Regions from separate parts of the Lysinibacillus sp. ACHW1.5 genome, predicted to be linked through region 2. Evidence: riboswitches for the same ligand, from Rfam matches in the RefSeq annotation. Region 2 holds a riboswitch; each other region holds the start of a gene.

Region 1 (4,149 bases), 1.3 Mb from region 2:
TACTTTTGAATTGTCATTTAAAGGAGTAGAAACGAATGAAAACGATTTTATGCATTGATGATGAACCAAGAATGTTAGATTTATTAACCCTTTATTTGGAACCACTATTTATTTGTAAAGCAATGTCTTCTATACAAGAGGCATTGGATTTTTTAGAAGAAGAGCATGTGGATTTAGTTCTTTTGGATATTATGATGCCAGAGATGGATGGGTGGCAGGTTTGCCAGGAAATTAGGAAGTTTTGGGATGTTCCTATCATTATGCTTACTGCAAAAGGAGAACACGCTGATATTGTAAAAGGTTTAAACCTTGGTGCAGATGACTACATTTTAAAGCCTTTTGATGAGGAAGAGTTGTTAGCACGCATACATGCTGTATTAAGAAGAACGATATCTGAAGACAAAGTGATTAACTTTGAAGGGCTTTGTTTAGATAGAGAGTCCTTTGAAGTATATTTTCAACATAAGGCAATTCCATTAACACCAAAGGAATTTGCCATGCTCGCCCTATTTTTAGATTATCAAAATAGAGCATTTTCTAGAGAACACCTTATCCATGCCGTTTGGGGATTTGATGTAACGATTGAAGATCGTACCATCGATTCACATGTACGTAATTTACGAGAAAAATTAAGAAAAAGTGGTTTTCCGGCGGATGATTACTTGCAAACCGTTTGGGGCATCGGCTATAAATGGCATAAGTCTGCAAAGAGAAAGCAAATGGAACATAAAAGCTAGAAATTAACCTCTACCAGAATTGAAGGTAGAGGTTATTTCTATTATTTTGAACTAAGCTCTTCTTCTGTTACCCATTTATGATTTGTTACAGCTTCACCACTTGTAGTGGAAGTATAATCAACCATATATACAGTTGTTTGCACAGCCTCGTCAATAAGGACAGTCGCATTTTCCATACCTTCCATATGTGTTGCGTCCGTTTTTACTTCTGTTCCAGGTGCCAGTGGTGCTTCTTGTGGGTCAATTAATTCTTCATGAATTATCCACTTATGCTTTTCTATTCGCTTTCCACCAGATGTAGGCTCATAGGAAATAACATAGGCAGTTGTACGATAGGCTCCTACTATTGTTGCTTCGGCTCCTTTCATACCTTCCATATGTCCATCTGTAATAATGGCTGTGCCCCCTACAGGAAATTTCGGGTTTTCAGCATTTTTTAACGTTACTGGTACATGGCCAGAACTTGAATGGTTCATTGTAGAATGATCCATTTTTTCAGCAGTTTCATTAGAAGTGGACGCAGGTTTTGTTTGCTCCTCTGTACAAGCCGTTAAACTAATTAGAGTGACCACTGATAATAGTCCGACTGACCATCTTTTATTGAATTTCATATGATATCCTCCTCATTATTTGCTCTTAAGGTAGCAAATAAATGTGCAGAAACGATGGATATGACCTATGAAAAATATCTAGCACAAGTAGGGGGAGATATACTATTGAATGGGCATAATCTTCAATGTTTTTTGTAATCTATAGGCGAAGATACCAGCAAAAATAGCTAAAATAATATCTTTTGGTAGTGGAGGAATCATCCAAAGCCAAGCGAGCTTATATGAAAAATTCTCTGGCGCACTTGCCCAAAGCTTATAGGCAAAAAACATCCAATTTGTTCCTATCAAATAATTTATAGCCGTTGCTACCAAAGCAGCTACGATAAAACTTTTCTTTGTCCCGCTTCGTTCTACGATCAATCCTGCAACAAATGCAGCTAATATAAATGTAATAATAAACCCAAAGGTAGGGCTTAAAATTTGGCCAATTCCACCACCGAAACGAGCAAAGACAGGGGCTCCTGCCAATCCTACGCACATATAAATTGTGCAGGCGAGCGCACCTTTTCTACTACCAAGAATAAGCCCTGCTAAAATTGCAAAGAAGGTTTGAAGCGTAATGGGTACACCACCAACTACCATAAAAGGTGCAAAGGAAGTGATATTAGCACCCACCATCATTAGCGTTGAAAATAACCCAATGTAGGTAATGTCAACAGTTCTTAACTTATGGTGACTATGTTGTGTAACAGTTGCCATGAATTTCACCTCGCTTTATAAGTTATTACTGCTAGTGTAAAAAACGAATGTATTTGTGTCAACCTTATTGTTTATTTAAGTTAACTCAATTGCTGAATTAAATTGAAGTAGACTATCTATCTATAAAAATGTATGATAGAACCGTCACCATTTTATAACTTCAAATACTATTGGTGTGACATTTTTAAATGTCACTTAAAAGGGAAGTCGGTGGAAGTCCGACGCTGTCCCGCAACTGTAACGAGGAATCCTATAATATGATTTGCCACTGTTTAAGAATGGGAAGGCAATTATAGGATAGTGAATCGAAGCCAGGAGACCTGCCATTTAGTAATACCTGTAATGCCCACGAGGATGCAAGCAATACGGACAATAGCTGGATATTTTTCTGACTTTGTTTAATCTAGGGTATTTCTATGCGCATTTTCGCATGGGATACCTTTTTTTATTGCTTCATTCATCAATATATTCAGTAGGAGTTTAAAACAGATGAATAAAAAATTTATGTTATTTTCCTTCGTACTTTTCATGGTATTAATTGTTTCAATGACCTTTGCTGTAATGGTTGGCTCAGTTTCAGTTACACCGCTATATGTATGGAAAGTTATTCTTTCTAAAATTCCTTTTATACAAAATTCGATCGAGCAAGATTGGAGTCGCTCTCAGGAAATCATCATCTGGCAAATAAGAGCACCTCGTGTTTTGCTAGCAGCGATAGTAGGAGCGGGGTTAGCTATTGCAGGGGCAGCCATTCAGGCACTAGTACGTAATTCTATTGCAGACCCGTATATTCTAGGGATTTCTTCAGGGGCAGCTGTCGGCGCTACTTCTGTGATTATTTTAGGAGCCTTTTCATTTTTAGGTATTTACGCTCTTTCAGTATCCGCATTCCTTGGTTCATTACTTGCCATTGCACTTGTCTTTTTCTTATCACGTGTTGGGGGACGTGTCTCTATTTTCCGCTTGCTATTGGCAGGCATGGCTGTGTCCTTTATCTTAACGGCTATCTCTAACTTTATTTTAATGATGTCAAAGCAAGAAGGGGCCTTAAAGGCTGTTATGTTTTGGATGCTAGGTAGTTTAGCTGGAGCCAAATGGAATAATATTGTGATTCCAGCTTTCGTATTCTTTATTGTATTTGGGCTACTGTGGCTACACTATCGCAATTTAAATTTATTATTACTAGGAGAAGAGGCGGCAGTGACATTAGGCGTTAATCTTCAGCAATTCCGTATTCAGTTAATACTACTAGTATCTCTATTAACAGGTGTGCTTGTCGCAGTTAGTGGTTCTATAGGATTTGTGGGATTAATTATTCCCCATATTGTGCGTTTAATTGTGGGCTCAAACTATAAATACGTAATACCTATCAGTGCTTTAATAGGTGGAATATTCTTAGTGTGGGCAGATGCCTTTGCTCGAATTATTATTGCTCCTCAGGAAATGCCAATTGGTATTATTACAGCTTTTTGTGGAGGACCATTTTTCATTTGGCTTCTCCGTCGTAACAACTATTCTTTCGGTGAAGGAGATTAACTTCCATGACATTAGAAGCGAAACAAATATCATTCTCCATTTACGATCAGCGTATACTGCATGATGTAAGCATTCAAATAAAAGAAAAGCAATTTGTTGGATTAATTGGTCCTAATGGGAGCGGAAAATCAACATTGTTAAAAAATATGTATCGTCTCCTAAAACCTGAAAGTGGATCGGTAGTATTAAATGAGCAAGATATATTAAAGCAATCAAGTAAAGCAATTGCGAAAAATTTGGCTGTTGTAAGCCAAGAGACACCCGTATTATTTGATTTCACTGTGCATGATTTAGTCAGTATGGGAAGAACCCCACATAAAAAGCTGTTAGAGCTTGATCAAGAGAAAGATTTTCAAATTGTTAAAGAGGCTCTTAGGCAAACGGGCATATCGCATTTAGAGAAACGAAGCTTTAGTTCGCTTTCTGGTGGCGAGAAAAAGCGTGTCATGGTTGCAAGGGCACTCGCTCAACAAGCACAGATATTAATATTAGATGAGCCGACGAATCATTTAGATATTCAACATCAACTTCAACTTATGGATTTAATTCAGACTTTGCATTTAACC
Region 2 (4,149 bases):
ATCACCAAGCATAGCTGCAAAGAATATGGCTAGTGAAAATGACAACCCTACTTTTTGAGCCCCTTTAAAGACAAAGTAAGCAATAAAAGGACCAACAATAGCCATAGAAAAGGCATTAGCCCCTAAAGTTGTAATTCCTCCATGAGCTAATAATAAAGATTGAAATAATAAAACGATTGTTCCAATTACACTCATTGCTAGAGGGCCAAAAAGTACTGTCCCAAGTCCTACACCAGTTGGGTGAGAGCAACTACCTGTAACTGAAGGGATTTTTAGGGCGGATAGCACAAAGGCAAAGGCTCCTGAAAGCCCCAAAAGCATTTTTGTTTCAGGATTTTCATCAATGGTTTTTCGAATAGAACGCAATCCTAGAATGATAAATGGGATAGAGATCACCCACCAAAAAATAGCCCATTCGATTGGTAAAAAACCTTCCATGATATGCATGGCAAAGGCACGTTTTGGCACGATTAAAAAGGCCAGTAAAAAATAACTAAGTTTCCACCATGATAATGTCAAAAAGCTTTCCTCCTAACTAATTAATAGATTTTTAGAATATTGCGTGCGTAATTAAAAAAAGCACTTCTCCTTAGGTGGAAAAGTGCATAGCTAAAAAAGCAAATAACAGTCTCATCTGCTAAGCCGCACACCTATCCTCGTAGGTTGAAACGATCACTTATTTTTCGGCAGGTCTCCTGGCTCTAGTTCAATGCTTTATAGGTCTTCCCATCCGTTGGACAGTGACATATTCTATAAAGCTCCCTATTACAGTGGCGGGACCGCGCCGGACTCAAACCGGCTTCCCTTTTAAGCAAAATGACAAGCACTTTGCACCGAAAAACATTCAAATTGTGAGATTTCACGACAAAGTGTAACATGAATTTCCATAAATATGCTATACCTTTTATGAAATTTTTTAAATTAAAGGTCAACGGTGAATATTCTGATAAAATTTTGTGTGCAAATTATATGATTGTATAAATTTCATACCTAGTTCCATTCAAAATTGATAAATTTGTCATAAATTTTTAAAGAAATATTGAAATTTTAAAATAATAAGATATGATAAAGACAGTTTTCTATTTAAAATTCTACTAAAAATTTCATATAAAACGTCAATAAGTGCTCGAATAGCTCGAGATAATAGGGAAATTGGTGAAAATCCAATACAGCCCCCGCTACTGTAATAGCTGATGAAATCGCAAAGCCACTGGTGCAAACTTGGGAAGGTGCGACAGTAAAATGAAGCTTAAGTCAGGAAACCTGCTTATTTGATTGTGCATGCAAACTTTTCGGAGGGAGAAGTTGAAGCGAAAGCGGGTACCTGTATTTCATTCTATTCGTTTTTATTTGGCTTCTACAAAACCTTTACTCTTCGTTATAGAGTAAAGGTTTTTCTTTTTCCAAAAAGCAAATGAGGGGAGACAGAAGATGACAACTTGGAATTTAGAGGGGATGAAAACACATCTCTTTATTTGCAATGGCAGTAGCTGCATGAAAAAGGATGGGGAGGAAATTACCTTAGCCATTCGAGATGAGATACAGCGGCAAGCACTCGATCAGGAAATACATACGACAAGAACGCGCTGTAATGGACGCTGCAAGGATGCTTGTGTGGTAATCGCTTATCCTCAAGGAAACTGGTATCGTGTGCCATCAACAGAGCATGCTAGAACACTAGTACAAGATTTACATCATGAATCCTTATACAACGAACATGTCTTTACACTTCGTGAAGGTACATTACAGCGTACTGCTCAAACAACTGCCATTAAAGGGATCGAAAAGGTGAAAGAGGGGTAACAACATGGCGCAAAAAGGAAAAATTTTCGTAGTAGGCTTTGGACCTGGAGATTTTAAGCATATTACGACACGTGCAGTAGAGGCTTTACAACAAAGTGATATGATTATAGGCTATAAAACCTATGTAGAGCTGATTCAAGATTTAGTAAGTGCAAAATCGATTGTTAGTACAGGCATGACAGAAGAAGTGTCGCGTGCACAGGAAGCCGTTCGTCAAGCCGAAGCAGGGAGCATCGTCTCAGTAATTTCGAGTGGTGATGCAGGCGTCTATGGCATGGCAGGATTAGTCTATGAGGTGTTAATTGAGCTAGGCTGGACAGAAGCTACAGGAATTGAAGTAGAAATTGTTCCTGGGATTTCTGCGATTAATTCATGCGCTAGCATACTTGGTGCACCTATTATGCATGATGCTTGTACAATCAGTTTGAGTGACCATCTAACACCATGGAATTTAATTGCAAAGCGTGTCGAGGCAGCTGCAATGGCGGACTTTGTCATTGCTTTATACAATCCTAAAAGTGGACGTCGAACAAGACAAATTGTCGAGGCTCAACGAATACTCTTAGAATATCGTTCGCCAGACACACCAGTTGGGCTTGTGAAAAGTGCCTATCGAGAACGTCAAGAAGTGACCATGACAACACTAGCAGAAATGCTAGAACATGATATTGGTATGCTGACAACTGTCATTATCGGGAATTCGTCAACATTTTTCTATGACAATAAGATGATTACGCCCCGCGGTTACCAACGTAAATATACCCTGGGTGAAGAGAAACAGCCATTACGTCCACATCAACGTTTACGCGAAGAAAATGAACCTTGGGCAATGAACCAAGAGACAGGAACAGCGCGAAATGACTTTACGGCTGACCCTAATGCAGGGCGCTTTAATAAACCCAGTATAGCCGCTACGCCAAAGCCGAAAAAAACAGCTCTTGAAATGGCTACAGCGGCACTTGCAATGGTAAAAGGGACAAGCGCAGTCAAAATAACACCGAAGCTTGTACAGCAAAAAATAGAATCTATTTTTGAATTAGCAGTAAGTCCTGGTGTAGCCAATAAGTTTTTTACTCCCCAGCAAATGATGACGTTAGCGGAGGTCGTTGGGGATGAGGGGACGATGGAATACACACCAGATCATCAAATTCATTTGAAAATACCAACGACTGCCCCTGAACAGATCACAGAGAAATTACAGGAAGTAGGGTTTTTATTAGCCCCGATTGGTGATGTGTTATCACTGAAGGCTTGTGATTTTTGCTACGGTGAAAAGGCTGATTCAATACCATATGCAGAGGAAATACAAGAAAAACTAGGCGGTATGTCCTTACCGAAGACATTAAATATTGGCTTTAATGGCTGTGGGATGGCCTGTTATCGGGCTGTATTTGATGATATTGGCATCGTCTACCGCAAAAGTAAATTTGATGTCTTTATTGGAGCAAAACCAGTCGGTCGTACTGCACACGCAGCACAGCCTGTTGTAGAAGGGCTGGAGCCTGAGCAGCTGATTCCACTCATTACAGATATTATTGAAGAATATAAAGCAAATGCTCATCCAAATGAACGCTTATTTAAATATTTTAAACGTGTGAAAAAAATACTGCATTTTACGTATCAAGATATGTCTTCCAAAATAAAAGTAGAGCCAGCTCCGTGCGGCGACTAGTAAGGAGTAGAGAGATGAAAGCTATTTTATTTGTCGGCCATGGGAGCCGTTTAGCAGCAGGAAATGATGAGGTTCGTACATTTATCGAACAAATGACACCTCGTATTGATGAACAATTTTTAGTGGAAACTTGTTTCCTTGAATTTGCTTCACCTAACATCGAAGAAGGTATTACAAACTGTGTGAAAAAGGGAGCTACAGAGGTACATGTAATTCCAATCATTTTACTGCATGCAGGCCATTCAAAGCTGCATATTCCAGCGGAAATCGAGCATGCGCGTGAGCATTATCCAGCGATTACCTTCACATATGGTCAAACAATTGGTATCCATGATGAAATCTTTGCCATTTTACAAGATCGCCTAGCTGAAATTGGCTTTAATTCAGAACAAGAGCAGGAAGACACAGCGATTTTATTGATTGCACGAGGTGGCAGTGATCCATCTGCTAATGGTGATTTTTATAAAATCACGCGACTTTTATGGGAAAAACTACCTGTAAAATACGTAGAAAGTGCTTTTATGGGTGTCACAGATCCACGCGTTGAAGAAGGAATTGAACGTTGTGTCAAACTAGGTGCAAAAAAAATCATCATGTTACCATACTTTTTATTCACAGGCATTTTGATGGAACGCATGCATGGCATGTGTGAGAAGTTTAATGAACTTTATCCA
Region 3 (4,149 bases), 1.5 Mb from region 2:
AGAAACAACAATAGATGCACCATTGCCCACTACCTCCAGAATCAAGATGGCAATATGGATATATTGATTGGCTGCACCTACTCCTGATACAGCATTATCCGATAAAGCACTGAGCATAAAAGTATCGGCTAGTCCCATCAACATAAATAGAAAAACCTCTAAGAAGATCGGCCATGTTAAATGGAATAGACTTAACTTATTTGTCTCTTTAATTGTGTCTGCCAATACTTTCACTTCTCCTATTTTTTCTTAAAAATCTATTGTATCTTATCACAAATATTCAGACTGTAAAGAGATTTATAGGAAGACAGCGCTTCCACATAAAAAATCCCTCTCACATCGTGTGAAAGGGTCCATTTTTAAATCAAGCAATAGGATTGTAATTGCTCTCGTTTTTCAATTGTTAGGCCAAATTCCTGCTCTAAAAACCCAGTCTTAGAACCATAGCGACGATCCATCGCATCCAATGCTGCTTGTAAATAGTCTTCACGGGCGGACATTAATGCATAAAATTGCAGTAGTTCTTGCTCATTATACTGATGCTGAATAGCCTGAGCCATTCTTTCTACCATCGGACGTAAATGTATATTAGTATCTAAATAGTCCTCCATGATAGTCTCCTCAGGTACATCTAAAGCTAGTAAAATAAGTGCTCCTCCAATACCCGTTCGGTCCTTACCAACTGCGCAATGATGGACAAGACCTAGATTATTAGGATTTTGAATCGTTTGCATTAACTCTTTAAATGAAAGATTGTTAAAAGGCATTTGTGCATAAAAATCCCGAAACATCTCAGGGCTTACCACTTTATAGAAATCTCTACCACCAGCATTGGTAGGCATTTCAAAAGCATGATTACCCTTCGCTGGGATTTGTATATATTGAGCATACGAGAACACTGGGTTAGGATTATGATACGCCTCATTGTTATCGCGATAATCAAAAATGGTTTTAATCCCTAATGTTTCAAATAGCTCTTTATCTGCCAGTGTCATTTTTCCAAGAGCAGCTGAGCGGTAAAATAAACCTTTTTTTACCCTACGCCCATCTTTTGTCTTATATCCACCCATGTCTCGGAAATTATAGACTGCCTCAAATGGAATTACCTTTGTCTCTAATTGCTCCAATCACTACACCTCCTAAGATTATTAAGCATACTTACTTTTATTTTAAAGAACAAACTACATTAATTCCAATTTTCACGCTAGGTAATAATTTAAACCACATAAAAAATGCTAGCTGAATGGCTCACAGCTAGCATGGAAACATTTCTTATTTAAATAATTCGGGGTACACAGCTTTCGCTACTAATTCTACAGCTTCACCAATACGCGGACCAGGTCGATTAGAGATATCTGTATCGATGGACAATACCGCTTTGTTTTGAATAGCTGTCACAGTATTCCAACCATCTCGTTCAAGAATTTCTCCTATTGGATCTTCTGTATCGTTTACTGTTGTTAAAATAACATCTGGATTTTTCGCAATAACATCTTCCTCATTCACTTTTGCCCAGCTATTCAAGTCAGAAAAAACATTATTAACATTAGCTGCATCTAATATTTCTTGCTGGAAAGTGCTAGAGCCTGCTGTATATATGTCTGGCTTAGGGCTAACCTCTAAATAAACATTTTTCGGCGTTTTTACGTCCTTCACCTTCGTTTGTACTTCAGCAATTTTCGCCTTGATCTCTTCATTTAATTTATTTCCTATATCAGCAACATCCATCACAGCAGCAATTTGTTCGATATCTCCATAAACATCATCGAAAGTTGTCGCAGATTGAATAACAAACACTTTAATTCCTGCGTCCTCAAGCGGCTTTAGGGCATCCTTATCACCGATTGTATAAGCAATGACAACATCTGGCTTTAACGCTATAATTCTTTCACTGTTAAAGTTCGTAGTATCAGAGACACGTTCAATTTTTTGTGCTTCCTCTGGATAAGTATCGTACTCAGTTGCTCCTACAATTTTATCGCCAACACCTAAAGCAAACAAAATTTCAGTATTACTTGGTTGTAAAGATACAACTGTTTTTGGTACTTCTTTAAACTCTATTTCCACTCCACGGTCATCTGTCACTTTATAGCTTGTTTTCTCTGCGTGTTGTGTATCTTGCGAAGCATCTTTATTTTTTGTATCTTCAGCAGTGCCACAGCCTGCTAATACCAGTGCAAGTAAGAGCACTGATAGCCATTGGAAATTAAATACTTTCTTCATTGTTATTCTCCTTTTTCTTTTTCATTGGGTAGGATTTACTAATAAACGGTATTTCAGCTATTCCAGCTTGCTGATTCATAAAAACAGCCATGACAAAACATACATTAGCTAATAAACCAAGGTAATCGAAAAGAATAGCAGGAACCTCTCGTTCTTCTGATACTTTGTGTAAAGTACGATATGATTTTTTTGCTTCACTGCGACAAAGATGTAAGGCTGCAGCGGCCTCTGTTCCTTGAGGTAAAACAAAACTTTGAATCTCTTCCTTCACATGGCGAACGTAAAAATCATAACGCTCACTTAACCAAGATAAATCCTCTTCAGTTACTGCTAATTTCCCACGAACTGAGCCATTCACATGATACGCCATAGGTAACATAAGCAATAAATCCTCAGCAACGACTTGAACATCCTCTTTTTTTACCGCAGCTAATGCAACTCCTAGATGTGTTGTAAGGCTATCTGTTCGAATTTCAAAATCGACCGTTGAAGCTTTCTCACGCATAAATGGATAACAAGAATAACGGGCATCTTTTTTCACTTGCTTCCCCCCTATTTTCTATAATGAAAAATTCTTATTTGAAAGGCATAAAAAAGTCGCTCCTTTTTGCAAAGGAACGACAAAAATAACATAATGAGCCATCAAACTGGACAAAGCCTATGTATTTGCCGTATATCCTCCTAGCTTCCGAGAAGTTTTTATACGTTCAAATAAAGGTCGGTCTCCTGGCTTGTACAGTTCGTCACATGAAACGAATGTGTTATAAAGGACCTTCCCATCTTCTTTGAGACAGTGGTAAATCTTTATAATGGCTGCACTTACAGTTGCGGAAACAGCTCCGGTTTTTCACCGGATTCCCGATTATGCTAATTAGCACCTTTATTCTGCAAGAATATTTCATTTGTAAAGCAGTTTATCATATATGCTTCAGAAAAAATAGCTGTACTCAGTTTTAAAATATAGCAATATTTCTACTTGAAGAGAAAACCCTAACAAATTTTTACATTATTAAGAAATTTACTATAATAGTGTTTCAATTGCTTTTTCAATATCGAGCTGTGAATCTGTTGGTTCAAAGCGTGAGACGGTCTTACCATTAGCATCTACTAGAAATTTTGTAAAGTTCCAGCGAATATTACGACCATCTAAAAAGCTTGGGGCAAGTTGAACAATTGCTTCTGCCAACATTTTCTCCTGCATACTTGCCTTCCCAAACTCTCGGTAATCCACTTCATGCTTTAAATAATTAAAGAGTGGATGGGTAGCCTCTCCATTTACCTGTACAAGCTCAAAAATCGGGAATGTGACCCCATAGTTTACCTTGCAGAGATGCTTAGTTTCCTCCCCATCTTCAGGATTTTGATGGCCAAATTGATCACAAGGGAATCCAAGAACTACAAAATTCTCTTTTCCATATTTATCATACATTTTCTGTAAGTCTTCAAATTGATATGTAAATCGGCATTGGTTTGCCGTGTTAACAATTAACATTGTTTTTCCACGATATGTTTCCATCGATAAAATTTCGCCATTAGGCTTCCGAACTAGATAATTATAAATGCTCATGCCATAATCCCCTTTTTTCATTCATTATAGTTGACTATTCTACCGCTCATCAAAGAATTTGCACAAAAAAACACCACCTCGCTACTTTGAACGGATGGCTGACTTATACTTCTTTTTATATTTAGCATCTTGTTCTTCATTAATTAAACGATGGGCAATATCTAATAATTTCGAGTCATTTGTTTGATCATATAGCTTTTTAAATGACATAATAATATCCTGACGAATAAGAGATGGCTGTTTTTCATCTATACATGTTTGAAATCTTTTAGCTAGATACGATACAACCAAATCTCTTTGTACTGGACCCGCTTGTCCAATTTTCCAAATTGCTTGTAATGCATGCCTTGCTGTAGCAG
Region 4 (4,149 bases), 1.5 Mb from region 2:
ATGAATAAAATAGAAAATGATACAAAGGCATTTTCTGAAGTAGTATCAGAGTTTTTAAATATTGTTGTAGATTTTATCAGCATAATAATTGTGTTAGTAATATTGATAAATCTTAATTTTATTTTAGCTAGTATTTTATTCATAGCTTGTCCTTTAGCACTTATCATTTTTAAATATTATGGAAGAAAAATAAGGATGATGGATACTGCCATCAAAAAAGATTTAGATTCTTATTTAACCTATTTGGGAGAATTACTGTCATCATTTAAATTATTTAAGATATTTAATACTGAGATAAACGCAATAGATAACTATCAAAAGAAAATTACCTTATTATACAAAAATACTCTTGATAAAATGCGTTTAAGTATAAAATCAGCATCAATAATAGAATTAATAAACTTTACAAGTTATTTGATTATCCTTATTATAGGTGCCTACTTTATTTATAAAGGAAGCCTCACGTTAGGAGTATTAATAGCATTCACTACCTATGCCAATAACTTTAGTCAGTCATTTTTAAGATTTTCTCAACTAAATTCATTTTTACAAGAAGCAATTGTGTCTGTAAATAGAGTAAAAAACTTAATGCAAGACAATAAATATCATCTAAAGAAATTAGAAGTACCTGACTATGTAAATTCTTCGCATCATTTTAGAAAAGATAAAATAGTATTACGGAATGTAAGCTTTACCTATACTAATGCATTATCTCCAGTTTTAGAAAATATAAATCTCCAAATACCTTTGAAGAAAATTGTATTGATTAAGGGAGAAAGCGGATCAGGTAAATCGACATTATTGAATATATTATCAGGTTTATACATTAATTATCAGGGTGAAATATTTCTATCCAATCAAAATATTAGATATATTCCTATTGATGTTTATAGAAAAAGGGTATGTTTGGTAACGCAAGAGCATTTTATAATGACAGGGACAATAAGGGAAAATTTGTTATTAGCAAAGCCGAATGCAACGGACGAAGAATTAATTCAAATTTGTAAAATGGTTAACATTTATTCATATATAGAAACGTTGGACTATAAATTTGAAACTCTTATAGGGCATAACGGGCTTGAATTATCTACTGGGCAACAGCAAAGACTTTCAATAGCAAGATCGCTTCTAAGAGATGCGGATATCTATTTGTTTGACGAGATTACTTCTGCGCTTGATAAAGACAATCAAATAAATATAGAAACATTACTTTTATATTTAAATAAAGAAAAACAAAAGACTGTTATATTGGTTACTCATCACCCTGTTTTAATAAGTGAAGCAGATAAAATTTTTGAAGTTGATAAGCATCAAGTGAATGAGAGGGATTCATTAGTTGTTACAAGCTCTTGATAAGCCTATATTGTTTGAATAGGTGGTGTTACTAAGTTAACACTCAAAAAATTTTTTCCTCTTGACACTAAAAAAGTTGTAAAGTAGATTTAACATAATTACATAAAAGCAATAGGTGCCCACTAGGGAGAATAGGGAATAAAGTGAAAAGCTTTAGCGGACCCGCCACTGTATAAGGGAATTTCATAGTGTATGCCACTAGCAAATTGCTGGGAAGGTACTATGAGGTGTTGAACTTGAGCCAGGAGACCTGCCTACATGCTTTAGAAGATATAGATGATGGAAAAGTCTGTAGTTTATTTGTCATGACAATAAACTACAGACTTTTTATTTTGTCTTAATGAGAACGAGAGGAGAAATAATCATGCAATTATTACAAGACACGATTCAAAACATTCAGGGGGCTGATATGAAAAGTATGGAGCAAGCCAGAAAGCGGATTGATGCGCTTTGTAAGCCCCCAGGTAGCTTGGGTAAACTAGAATCACTTGCCGTACAGCTCTCTGGTATAACAGGACAATTATATCCGATGGTCGACAAAAAAGTGATGATTGTCTGTGCTGCAGATCATGGTGTTTGCGAGGAAGGTGTAACCACGAATCCACAAGATGTTACGGTCTTTCAAACATTAAATTTTCCTAAGGGGGGTACAGGCGTTTGTGCGATTGCTGGCATTACCAATGCAAAGGTGGTCACAGTAGATGTTGGGGTAAAAGGAGATATTCCACTTGATGCAGGTGTCCTTATTCATAAAATTAAATATGGTACAGATAACATGGCACAAGGTCCCGCTATGACCAAACAAGAAGCCATTCAATCGATAGAAGTAGGAATCCGTGTGGCCACTGAGGAAATCATAAAAGGTGCTGATGTACTTGGGACTGGAGAAATGGGCATCGGCAATACAACACCAAGTGCTGCGATATTAGCTGTTTTGACGGGATGCAACCCTATCGAAGTAACGGGGTTTGGTGCAGGAGTAGGCCAAGGAGGCATTGCCTATAAAGCGGCAGTTATTGAAAAAGCAATTACCTTAAATAAGCCTAATCCAAATGATGTTATTGATGTTCTGGCTAAGGTTGGAGGGTTAGAGATAGGGTCGATGACAGGTATTATTCTTGGCGCAGCTGCCCATCTTAAACCCGTTGTCATTGATGGATTTATTTCGACTATAGCCGCCCTCATTGCTTATAAGCTCGAACCAAAAGTAATCGATTATATCATTCCTTCCCATGCTTCAGAGGAACCAGGGGCAAAAATTGCCGCTGCCTTACTAGGCATTGAACCAATGTTGCACATGAATATGCGTTTAGGCGAAGGTTCTGGAGCAGCCTTAGCCTTTCCTATTTTAGATGCAGCTTGCTCGATGATGAAAAACATGGTGACTTTAGAAGAATCAATGCAGTTGTTAAAAAGATAAAAACAATAAAACAGCCAATGACTTAATTTTTGGTCATTGGCTGAATGGTATTTATGCACGATTTAATTTTCGTAATGGCAAGCGCCACTTCATCATATAGGAAAGAATACGTAAAGCTGTAATTACTGCGAATAAAATATAAAGGAAAATATCCCCTGTAAAAACCTCGAAGCCGATTAACAATCCAGCAAGAGCTGCCCAAACCCCATAAACTTCATCACGGAGAACTAATGGTTTTCTTCTAGCTAATAAATCTCGTACAATTCCACCACCTGAACCTGTCAAAACAGCAGCTACAATGACTGCGCTTACTGGCATATCAAGCTTGACAGCATAGAGTGCGCCTTGAATTGCGAATGCTGATAAGCCAATCGCATCTGTGAAGTTACCCCAACGATGCCAATGTTGAATCAGATGATGGGGAAAAATAAAGAATATCGTAATCGCAGCAAGCGCTATTTGAAACATCATATCCTGTCCCCAAAGTGTTGTGACAGGTAGTCCAATGAGTAAATTTCGGATAGCTCCTCCACCAAAAGCAGTCACAATACCAAGTATATATACACCGAATAAATCGTATTCTTCTTCCATGGCAATAATTGCCCCCGAAATAGCAAAGGCAATTGTTCCTATAATACTAAAAACCTCCCAAGCCATCCCTTTCACCCCTTCTATCAATAAATAAACTTTTTTAAAAGTTAAAAGACTTTTTACGTAACAGAATCTATGAATTTAATAGCCAAAATCGGTCATTAAATACGCTTCTTGAAATGAGTCCGCACATTAGCTTAGCGTAAAATGCCCTTAGAAACAATAGGCAAGTTTTACAGGTGCACATACAAATTGATAAAATGTGATTAAAATAAAGAAAAACATTCGTCAAAAGCGTTCATATAACAGTAGTTGGTTAGGGAATTCTAGAGTGATTGAAGTCAATTTAGATAGTCAATAAATCTTACTGATTGAAATGCGAGACATTATGAAATGGAGAAGAAAGAATGACGTTTACATCAAAGTTATCAACAGAAACGCTATCGTTAGCGGAAAAAGTAGAGGAACAAGTTCGGCCTTATCATGCCAAGGTAGAAGAAATGGCGTTCTACAATCAGCAGAAGGTGCTAGCAGCTTTCAGAAAGCATCAAGTAAGTGATTATCATTTACATCCAACAAACGGCTATGGCTATGATGATGAGGGACGGGATAATCTAGAGCGTGTTTATGCAGAAGTATTTGGTGCAGAGGCAGCCATAGTTCGACCACAAATTATTTCAGGGACACATGCAATTACGCTTAGTCTATTCGGTATTTTACGTCCTGGTGATGAGCTGCTTTATATTTCTGGTCAGCCATATGATACATTGCAATCCATTGTCGAT

Evidence for each region. Region 2 has a riboswitch for cobalamin ahead of L6W14_RS13575 ((2Fe-2S) ferredoxin domain-containing protein). Riboswitches for the same ligand answer to the same signal wherever they lie in the genome.
Region 1: another riboswitch for cobalamin. It lies ahead of L6W14_RS20215 (FecCD family ABC transporter permease); the one in region 2 lies ahead of L6W14_RS13575 ((2Fe-2S) ferredoxin domain-containing protein).
Region 3: another riboswitch for cobalamin. It lies ahead of L6W14_RS20960 (hypothetical protein); the one in region 2 lies ahead of L6W14_RS13575 ((2Fe-2S) ferredoxin domain-containing protein).
Region 4: another riboswitch for cobalamin. It lies ahead of cobT (nicotinate-nucleotide--dimethylbenzimidazole phosphoribosyltransferase); the one in region 2 lies ahead of L6W14_RS13575 ((2Fe-2S) ferredoxin domain-containing protein).

The regions. Positions count from the first base shown of each region.
Region 1 is NZ_CP091777.1:4,024,054-4,028,202, reverse strand. It holds gene L6W14_RS20235 (sensor histidine kinase) at 1-58, shown strand, start outside; gene L6W14_RS20230 (response regulator transcription factor) at 36-737, shown strand; gene L6W14_RS20225 (YdhK family protein) at 779-1,348, opposite strand; gene L6W14_RS20220 (biotin transporter BioY) at 1,451-2,047, opposite strand; cobalamin riboswitch at 2,202-2,390, shown strand; gene L6W14_RS20215 (FecCD family ABC transporter permease) at 2,537-3,583, shown strand; gene L6W14_RS20210 (heme ABC transporter ATP-binding protein) at 3,589-4,149, shown strand, end outside.
Region 2 is NZ_CP091777.1:2,711,601-2,715,749, reverse strand. It holds gene L6W14_RS13580 (energy-coupling factor ABC transporter permease) at 1-519, opposite strand, end outside; cobalamin riboswitch at 668-853, opposite strand; cobalamin riboswitch at 1,104-1,286, shown strand; gene L6W14_RS13575 ((2Fe-2S) ferredoxin domain-containing protein) at 1,432-1,803, shown strand; gene cobJ (precorrin-3B C(17)-methyltransferase) at 1,808-3,475, shown strand; gene L6W14_RS13565 (sirohydrochlorin chelatase) at 3,490-4,149, shown strand, end outside.
Region 3 is NZ_CP091777.1:4,179,407-4,183,555, forward strand. It holds gene L6W14_RS20945 (MATE family efflux transporter) at 1-225, opposite strand, end outside; gene L6W14_RS20950 (tyrosine-protein phosphatase) at 360-1,127, opposite strand; gene L6W14_RS20955 (ABC transporter substrate-binding protein) at 1,273-2,223, opposite strand; gene L6W14_RS20960 (hypothetical protein) at 2,207-2,764, opposite strand; cobalamin riboswitch at 2,922-3,120, opposite strand; gene L6W14_RS20965 (glutathione peroxidase) at 3,245-3,790, opposite strand; gene L6W14_RS20970 (hypothetical protein) at 3,872-4,149, opposite strand, start outside.
Region 4 is NZ_CP091777.1:1,182,109-1,186,257, forward strand. It holds gene L6W14_RS05475 (ABC transporter ATP-binding protein) at 1-1,353, shown strand, start outside; cobalamin riboswitch at 1,450-1,626, shown strand; gene cobT (nicotinate-nucleotide--dimethylbenzimidazole phosphoribosyltransferase) at 1,718-2,773, shown strand; gene L6W14_RS05485 (trimeric intracellular cation channel family protein) at 2,825-3,430, opposite strand; gene L6W14_RS05490 (methionine gamma-lyase family protein) at 3,772-4,149, shown strand, end outside.